4 regions of the Streptomyces olindensis genome follow, and region 1 is predicted to be linked to each of the others. Evidence: riboswitches for the same ligand, from Rfam matches in the RefSeq annotation. Region 1 holds a riboswitch; each other region holds the start of a gene.

Evidence for each region. Region 1 has a riboswitch for cobalamin ahead of ABZ948_RS09650 (ribonucleoside-diphosphate reductase subunit alpha). Riboswitches for the same ligand answer to the same signal wherever they lie in the genome.
Region 2: another riboswitch for cobalamin. It lies ahead of ABZ948_RS15400 (ABC transporter substrate-binding protein); the one in region 1 lies ahead of ABZ948_RS09650 (ribonucleoside-diphosphate reductase subunit alpha).
Region 3: another riboswitch for cobalamin. It lies ahead of ABZ948_RS32840 (energy-coupling factor ABC transporter permease); the one in region 1 lies ahead of ABZ948_RS09650 (ribonucleoside-diphosphate reductase subunit alpha).
Region 4: another riboswitch for cobalamin. It lies ahead of ABZ948_RS10900 (cobalamin biosynthesis protein); the one in region 1 lies ahead of ABZ948_RS09650 (ribonucleoside-diphosphate reductase subunit alpha).

Annotation. Positions count from the first base shown of each region.
Region 1 is NZ_JBEYZD010000011.1:144,558-146,728, forward strand. Features, by position in the region: gene ABZ948_RS09645 (GNAT family N-acetyltransferase) at 61-567, shown strand; cobalamin riboswitch at 621-750, shown strand; gene ABZ948_RS09650 (ribonucleoside-diphosphate reductase subunit alpha) at 873-2,171, shown strand, end outside.
Region 2 is NZ_JBEYZD010000020.1:53,786-55,956, reverse strand. Features, by position in the region: gene ABZ948_RS15410 (APC family permease) at 1-263, opposite strand, end outside; gene ABZ948_RS15405 (CoA-binding protein) at 395-823, opposite strand; cobalamin riboswitch at 918-1,078, shown strand; gene ABZ948_RS15400 (ABC transporter substrate-binding protein) at 1,163-2,171, shown strand, end outside.
Region 3 is NZ_JBEYZD010000071.1:28,313-30,483, reverse strand. Features, by position in the region: gene ABZ948_RS32845 (serine/threonine-protein kinase) at 1-912, shown strand, start outside; cobalamin riboswitch at 1,040-1,225, shown strand; gene ABZ948_RS32840 (energy-coupling factor ABC transporter permease) at 1,256-1,957, shown strand; gene ABZ948_RS32835 (energy-coupling factor ABC transporter substrate-binding protein) at 1,954-2,171, shown strand, end outside.
Region 4 is NZ_JBEYZD010000013.1:93,860-96,030, forward strand. Features, by position in the region: gene ABZ948_RS10900 (cobalamin biosynthesis protein) at 1-894, opposite strand, end outside; cobalamin riboswitch at 995-1,115, opposite strand; gene ABZ948_RS10905 (hypothetical protein) at 1,270-1,491, opposite strand; gene ABZ948_RS10910 (inorganic phosphate transporter) at 1,523-2,171, opposite strand, start outside.

The sequences.
Region 1 (2,171 bases):
CCGACCACCGGCCTCGGAAACCCGGGCTCCGTCGTCCCTCCCCTGGGGCACACTCGGCCCATGGACATCGTCATCCGGCCGGCGGAACCCGGCGAGTACGGCCCCCTCGGTGACATCACCGCCCACGCCTACCTCCAGGACGGCCTCTTGGACTTCGGTGAGAGCGACGAGTACCTCGGCGAGCTGAAGGACGTGGCCAAGCGCGCGGCCGCCGCCGAGGTCCTGGTCGCGCTCCGGGGCGACGAGCTGCTCGGCGGCGTCACGTTCGTACCGTCCGGCGGCCCCATGGCCGACATAGCCGGCCCCGGCGAGGCCGAGATCCGCATGCTCGCCGTGTCCCGCGCGGCCCGCGGCCGGGGCGCCGGCGAGGCCCTGGTGCGCTCCTGCGTCGACCGGGCACGGGCCACGGAGGGCTGCGTACGGATCGTGCTGTCGACCCAGCGCACCATGCACTCCGCCCACCGCATCTACGAACGCCTGGGCTTCGTCCGCACGCCGGAGCGGGACTGGAACCCGGTCCCGCACCTGGACGACATCACGCTGCTCACTTACGAGTTGACGCTCTGAAGTCATCCGCGACACAACATATAGGGGCGTGATCCTCACCCGGCACAAGATGTATGCTCATGCTCGCTGTCGCCGCAGGGGAATCCGGTGCGAATCCGGAACTGTCCCGCAACGGTGTATCCATGCCTCTTTTATGGGCGCATGGGCGTCAGTCCGAGGACCTGCCGACAGTGCGCCCGGCCATCCGGCCGGTGTGCCTGACGTCCGGGCCTCGTGGAATGGGCCGGTGGACGCGACGCCGCGTGCGCTCGCGTGCTGCCCCCTGCCCTCGGCGAGGCCCCCTGCCGAGCGAGGGAGAGCCCCACGTGACCATCGCGCCAGCCGATCCGGTCTCAGCCGCAGAGAAAGAGCACGACGGTCCCGGTGCCGCGCTGCTGCGGACCCTGACCGAGCTGACCGCCGACCTCCCCGACGCCGACCCCGGCCGGGTCGCCGCCGCCGCGCTGCGCGGCCGGTCCGCGCGGGCCGACGAGTCGGAGTTGCGCGAGCTGGCGACGGAGGCGGCCGCCGGCCTCATCTCCGAGGATCCCGCCTACTCCCGGCTGGCCGCGCGCCTGCTGACGATCGGCATCCGCGAGGAGGCCGCCTCCCAGGGCGTCACGTCCTTCACCGAGTCCGTCGCGGTCGGGCACCGCGAGGGCCTCATCGCCGACCGCACCGCCGAGTTCGTACGCCTCCACGCCGCCCGCCTCGACGCTCTGATCGACACGGCCGCCGACGACCGCTTCGGCTACTTCGGCCTGCGCACGCTGCACAGCCGCTACCTGCTCCGGCACCCGATCACCCGCAAGGTGATCGAGACGCCCCAGCACTTCATGCTGCGCGTCGCCGCCGGTCTGGCCGAGGACGACACCGCGAGGTCGGTGGACGAGGTCGCCGCGCTCTACGGGCTCATGAGCCGCCTCGACTACCTGCCCTCCTCCCCCACCCTCTTCAACTCCGGCACCCGGCACCCCCAGATGTCGTCCTGCTACCTCCTCGACTCCCCCAAGGACGAGCTGGACTCCATCTACGACCGCTACCACCAGGTCGCCCGGCTGTCGAAGCACGCCGGCGGCATCGGCATCGCCTACTCCCGCATCCGGGCCCGGGGTTCGCTGATCCGCGGCACGAACGGCCACTCCAACGGCATCGTCCCGTTCCTGAAGACCCTGGACGCCTCGGTCGCCGCCGTGAACCAGGGCGGCCGCCGCAAGGGCGCCGCCGCCGTCTACCTGGAGACCTGGCACTCCGACATCGAGGAGTTCCTGGAACTGCGCGACAACACCGGCGAGGACGCCCGCCGGACGCACAACCTCAACCTCGCGCACTGGATCCCCGACGAGTTCATGCGCCGGGTGAACGCCGACGCCCCGTGGTCGCTGTTCTCCCCCGCGGACGTGCCCGAGCTGGTCGACCTGTGGGGCGAGGAGTTCGACGCCGCGTACCGGGCCGCCGAGGCGAAGGGCCTGGCGAAGAAGACCCTGCCCGCCCGCGAGCTGTACGGCCGGATGATGCGCACCCTCGCGCAGACCGGCAACGGCTGGATGACCTTCAAGGACGCCGCCAACCGCACCGCCAACCAGACGGCCGAGCCGGGCCACGTCGTGCACTCCTCCAACCTC
Region 2 (2,171 bases), on a different contig from region 1:
CGGGCCGTGCCGCCCGCGACCGGGAACATGCCGCCCAGTTCCGCGTGCACCAGCGCCAGCAGCACGATCGCCACCGCGCCGATGAGCCAGGACAGGATCGCCGCGGGACCGGCCGCCACGACCGCCTTCTCGGCGCCGTACAGCCAACCGGATCCGATGATGGACCCGACCGACGCCCACATGAGCCCGATCAGTCCGACGTCCCTGCGCAGTCCGCCCGGGCTTCTGTCCACCCCCACTGCCACCTGGTCGACGCTTGCCATTCAAGGGGCCTCTCATCAACGAACTCGGAGAGTTCAGCGAGCAAGAGGCCTCAGGCTAGGAACCGGTCACCGGCGGCAGAAAGACGAGTTGTACGCCCTTGACCGGGCAGGGGCGTTTCCTGGCAATCGCTTCAGGAATCCGCTACGCGGCGATGGGGAAGTCGTGGGATCTCGATGGCCGGGCAGCGGTCCATCACCATCTCCAGGCCCGCCGCGCGAGTCCGGTCGTACGCCGCCTCGTCGACGACGCCGAGCTGGAACCACACGGCCTGCGCGCCCTTCGCGACCGCCTCGTCCGCGACGGCCCCGGCGAGGTCGCTGTTCACGAAGACGTCCACGACGTCCACGTCGAAGGGGATGTCCGCCAGGCTCGCGTACCCCTGCTCGCCGTGCACCGACTCCGCCTTCGGGTGCACGGGCACGACGCGCTTGCCGAAGCGCTGGAGCACCTCGGCGACGCCGTACGCCGCGCGCTGCCGGTTCGACGACAGGCCCACCACGGCCCAGGTGTCGCCGAGCTCGGTGAGGATCCTGCGGACCGTTGCCTCGTCGCCGTACACCGGCGGCCTCCTCGAACGTCGCGGAAGAACTGCTGCCCGCACAACGAAGCAGGGTGCGCGGTGATTCCCCGGCACCCCGTGATAGCTTGCCGAGGCCAGTCGAACCCATGTACGTGGGTCAGGGAATCCGGTGCGAATCCGGAACTGACGCGCAGCGGTGAGGGGGACGGGCGGGGCCTCGGCCACTGGACTGTCGTGCGGACGTCCGGGAAGGCGCCCCGATCCGGGTGAACCCGAGTCCGAAGACCTGCTGGCGGCCCCCGCGGCCGCGCGCGGCGGGGGAGCACCGTACGACCGGGCCCCGCGATCGGGCCCTCGACGCCTGAGGACTGGTTTTCCGTGCCCCTCGCCCGACCCGCCCGTGCCGCCGTGCTGCTCGCGGCCGGCTCCCTGCTCCTGACCGGCTGCGGCGACGCACGCCCCGCCCCCGCGAAGGCCGCCGCCGTCACCCTCGACAACTGCGGCCACGAGGTACGCGTCGCGGCCCCGCCCCGGCGCGCCGTCTCCCTCAACCAGGGCACCACCGAGATCCTGCTCTCCCTCGGCCTCGCCGACCGCCTCGCGGGCACGGCCACCTGGACCGACCCCGTGATGAAGGGGCTGGAGAAGGCCAACGCCCGGGTGCCGCGCATCGCCGACAACAACCCCTCCTTCGAACGGGTCCTGGACGAGGACCCCGACTTCGTCGCCGCGTCCTTCGTCTCCACCCTCGGCAAGGGCGGCGTCGCCACCCGCGAGCAGTTCGAGAAGCTCGGCGTGCCCACGTACGTCTCCCCGTCCGACTGCGCCGGCAAGGACAACTCGGGGGGCGGCGACGGCGCGCGCGACAAGGCGCTCGGCATCGACACCGTCTACGGCGAGGTGCGCGACCTCGCCGCCGTGTTCGGGGCGAAGCAACGCGGCGACGAGCTCGTGGCCTCCCTCCAGCGACGCATGAAGAAGGCCACCTCGGGCATCGACGCCTCCGACGTCACCCTCCTGTACTGGTTCGCCAACTCCGAGTCCCCCTACGTGGCGGGCTGTTGCGGAGCGCCCGGCATCATCACCCGGGCCCTCGGCGCGAACAACGTCTTCGACGACACGCACCAGGAGTGGCCGCAGGTCAACTGGGAGACGGTCGCCGACCGCGACCCGGACGTCCTCGTCATCGGCGACCTGACCCGCAGGTCGCAGACCGCCGAGTCCGCCGCGAAGAAGATCGCCTTCCTGGAGTCCGACCCGGCCACGAGGAACATGGACGCGGTCCGGCACAAGCGGTACGTGCTGCTCAGCGGGCAGGCCATGAACCCGACCATCCGCACCGTCGAGGGCGTGGAGCAGGTCGCCGCCGCGCTGCGCGCGTTCGGGC
Region 3 (2,171 bases), on a different contig from region 1:
ATCGTGGGCACCGGTCTCTACCTCGCGCCCGAACGCGCCCTGGGGCAGCCCGCGGGGCCCGCCTCCGACATGTACTCCCTGGGGTGCGTGCTCTACCAGCTCCTCAGCGGCCGCCCGCCGTTCCAGGCGGACACCGCCGTCGCACTCCTCCACCAGCACCTCGACAGCGCCCCGGTGCCGCCCCGCGAGCTCGGTGTCGCGGGTCTGCCGCCGGCCTTCGAGAACTACCTCCTCGGGCTCCTCGCCAAGCAGCCCGAGGACCGGCCCTCGGCCCAGCAGGCCGCCGAGTGGTTCGCCGGCGGCGCCTGGCGGGGGCTGCCCGAGCCGCTGCCGGAGGCCGCGTCGCCGGTGCCGTCCGCCGCTCCCGGGGCGTACGCGCCCGCCGAGCCCCGCAGCGTGACCACCTACGCGCTGCCCGGCGCCCCCGCGCTGCTCACCACCCGCACGCCCCACGCCGGACGCGCGCGCCGCGCCGCGCCCCGCGACCGCCTCGGCGACCGGCGGCGCGCGGCCGCGACGATCGCCGCGGCGGCCCTCTTCCTCGCCGCGATGCTCGCCGGCATGCTCTGGTTCTCCCCCGACGACACGGCGACGGAGGGCACGGAACCGGACGCGTCACCGACCGCGAGTAGCCCGGCCGCCACCCCGTCCGGCGGTTCCGCCTCGCCCCTCTCCTCCGCCCCGGGCGCGGACACCGCTCCGGCCGCCGGCACCGTGGCCGATGTCACTCCGCCCACGACTCCGTCCCCGTCGACCGCTCCCCCTTCTCCCACCCCGAGCCCCGCGGCCCCCACGCAGGAGGCGACCGCCGACGCACCGCGACAGGCGGAGCAGCCTCGGCAGGAGAAGCCCCGTAAGGTCCGGCCGGTCGGGGACGGCGACGACGACGGGGACGACGGGGGCGACGACTGACACGGCCCGCCGTCCGGCGGCCCGGGGCCGCCCGTCCCGCTCGGATCCGCGGCGGCATGCGCCGGTGTGCGAGCGGGCGCCCCCTCACGCGCCCCCTGCGTGGCTTGTCATCGCCCTTATCCCGGCCTTATTGTCACCACGCCTTGGTGAACGGGAAATCCGGTGTGATGCCGGTGCGGCCCTCGCCACTGTGAATCGGGAAGTCCGGCTCCAGCCCCCACGGGCAGCCACTGGGTCCTGAAGGACCCGGGAAGGCGGAGCACGGGCGGTGGTACCCGTCAGCCAGGAGACCGGCCAAGGCGCGTCAACCATCCACGAGGTGCTGGAGAGGGTCTGCTGAGCCATGCACATAGCCGAGGGTTTCCTGCCTCCGGCGCACGCGGTCGCCTGGGGCGTCGCGTCGGCGCCGTTCGTCGTCCACGGAGTCCGGTCGCTCACCCGTGAAGTGCGCGAGCACCCCGAGAGCACCCTGCTCCTCGGTGCCTCCGGCGCCTTCACGTTCGTCCTGTCCGCCCTGAAACTGCCGTCCGTCACCGGCAGTTGCTCCCACCCGACCGGCACCGGACTGGGGGCCATCCTGTTCCGCCCGCCCATCATGGCGGTCCTGGGCACCATCACCCTGCTCTTCCAGGCCCTGCTGCTCGCGCACGGCGGCCTCACCACGCTCGGCGCCAACGTCTTCTCCATGGCGATCGTCGGGCCCTGGGCCGGATACGCGGTGTACAGGCTGCTGCGGCGGTACGACGTGCCGCTGATGGGGGCCGTGTTCTGCGGGGCGTTCGTCGCCGACCTGTCCACCTACTGCGTCACCAGCGTGCAGCTGGCGCTCGCCTTCCCGGACCCGGGCAGCGGATTCCTCGGCGCGCTCGGCAAGTTCGCCTCCATCTTCGCCGTCACGCAGATCCCGCTCGCGGTGAGCGAGGGCCTGCTCACCGTCCTCGTGATGCGGCTGCTGGTGCAGTCCAGCAAGGGCGAACTGACCCGGCTGGGCGTGCTCCTCGCCGACAAGCGCGCGCGGACCGAGACCGAGGCGGTGGCCCGATGAACCGGAACACGAAGATCAACCTGGTGCTGCTGCTCGCCGTGGCCGCGCTCGCCGTGCTGCCGCTCGCACTCGGCCTCGGCGACCACAAGGAAGAGCCGTTCACCGGCGCGGACGCCCAGGCGGAGACGGCGATCACCGAGCTGGACCCGGGCTACGAGCCCTGGTTCTCGCCGCTGTACGAGCCGCCGTCCGCGGAGATCGAGTCGGCGCTGTT
Region 4 (2,171 bases), on a different contig from region 1:
GAGCGCCAGCCAGGTGACGCGCCGCGAGAGCCGCACGGCCCGCTCGACGTCATGGCGGACGACGGCCCGCCCGTCCGTGTTCAGCACGGGCCGGTGCTCCACCCGCCCGCCGTACGACAGGGTCCCGCCCAGCCGCACCCCGAGCGCCCCCGCGAACGAGGCCTCCACGGGCCCGGCGTTGGGACTGGGGTGCTGCGCCGCGTCCGCCCGCCAGGCGCGGACGGCCCCCCGCGGATCCGGCCCGGCCAGCACTGCGAGGACGGCGGTCAGCCGCGCGCCCGGCCACCCGGCGAGGTCGTCCAGCCGCGCGGAGGCCCACCCATAGCGCCGGTAACGGGCCGACTTGTGCCCGACCATGGCGTCCAGGGTGTTGACGGCCCGGAACCCGAGCAGCCCCGACACCCCGCCCACGGCCCCCCACACCAGCGCCCCGACCACCGCGTCGGAGGTGTTCTCGGCGACGGACTCGACCACGGCCCGGGCGATCCCGTCGGCGTCGAGGGCCTGCGGATCGCGCCCGCACAGATGCGGCAGCCGCGCCCGGGCCGCCTCCACGTCCCCCGCCTCCAGGGCACGCCCGATGGTCCCGGCCTCCCGGGCGAGCGAAGTGCCCCCGACGACGGCCCAGGTGGCGGCTCCGGTGAGCGCGACGGAGGCGACGGCGGAGGACCGCACGGCACGCTCGGCGACGGCCCCGAGCGCGACGGCTCCTCCCGCGCACACGAGCGTGTGCAGCGCGCCCCACCCGCGGTGGTCCCGCCACAACACCCGTTCCACGGCACCCGCGGCCCGCCCGAACGCGGCGACCGGATGCCCCCGGCGGGGATCGCCGAGCAGCAGGTCACCGATCAGGCCGGCGGCGGCGCCGTACGCGAAGACGCGACCGGCACCCATGGGCTCAGCCGGCCAACAGGGCAGGCAGGGGTGGGGTGCTGAACCTCGATCGGCAGCCGCGCATGGCGATACGTGTCCTCACTCAGGGTGTCCACGCCCTGGTTCGACGAGACCGGCGGTGAGAGTTCCTGGCTCCCGGGGGATGGCTACCCCGGTGACAGTGGCGGGACCGCGCCGGACTCACACCGGCTTCCTCTCCTGCCGCCGTACTGGCCCCGGAAGTCCACCACGGCCGCGAACCGCCGTCAACTTGCCCTTGACCTGCGCGGGGAGAGTGTGGAGAACCCCACATCGCCCCTTTCGCGCACACGACGACCGGGCGGCACGGGACCGAGGTCCCGTGCCGCCCGGCGGACACGCTGTGCGATCGGGCCGTCAGGCCACGATCAGATAGATCCCGTAGCCCACGGCCGCCGCGCACGCCGCGAAGCACGCGTACGCGCCCGTGACGGCGAGGCTCGCGGACCCGCCCTCGGCGACCGCGCGCTCGCGGCGCGACAGGCCGGTGATGCCGAGGGTGAACAGGCCCACGAGGGCCACGGTGACGACGAGGCTCACGCCGAAGACGGAGCCGAGGGCCGCCCAGTCGATCTTCATCTCTGCTTCCTTCTCGCTGCCGGTGGGCGGGTCAGACCGTGGTGGTCGTGGAGGGTGTGCGCTCGGCGGTGGCCTGGGCCGGTATCGGCGGCACGTCGGCGGAGGTGCCGCCCGCAGGCGGCGGCGTCACCGCGGCCATCGCCGTGGTGACCACACCGGCCGGCTCCGCGTCGTCGGTGTCGTTGACATTGGTGTGGTCGACGACCTCGCGCCGGGAGATCTTCCAGATGGCCGCCGAGGAGGCGACGAGGAAGACGGCCACCACGGCGGTGCCCCAGTCGCCGAAGCCGGTCACGTACTCGGCGAGCGCGGCCACCAGGGCCGCCGCCGGCAGGGTCAGGCCCCAGGCGACGAACATCCGCGTCGCCGTCGACCAGCGGACCACGCCGCCCTTGCGGCCGAGGCCCGCGCCCATCACCGCGCCGGACACCGAGTGCGTGGTGGACAGGGAGAAACCGAGGTGGGAGGAGGCCAGGATGACCGTCGCCGCGCTGGTCTGGGCGGCGAAGCCCTGCTGCGGCCGGAGGTCGGTCAGGCCCTTGCCCATGGTGCGGATGATGCGCCAGCCGCCCAGGTAGGTGCCGAGCGCGATCGCGATGCCCGCGGAGAGGATGACCCACATGGGCGGGTCGGAGTCGGGCGCGACGGCGCCGCCGGCGACCAGGGCCAGGGTGATGACA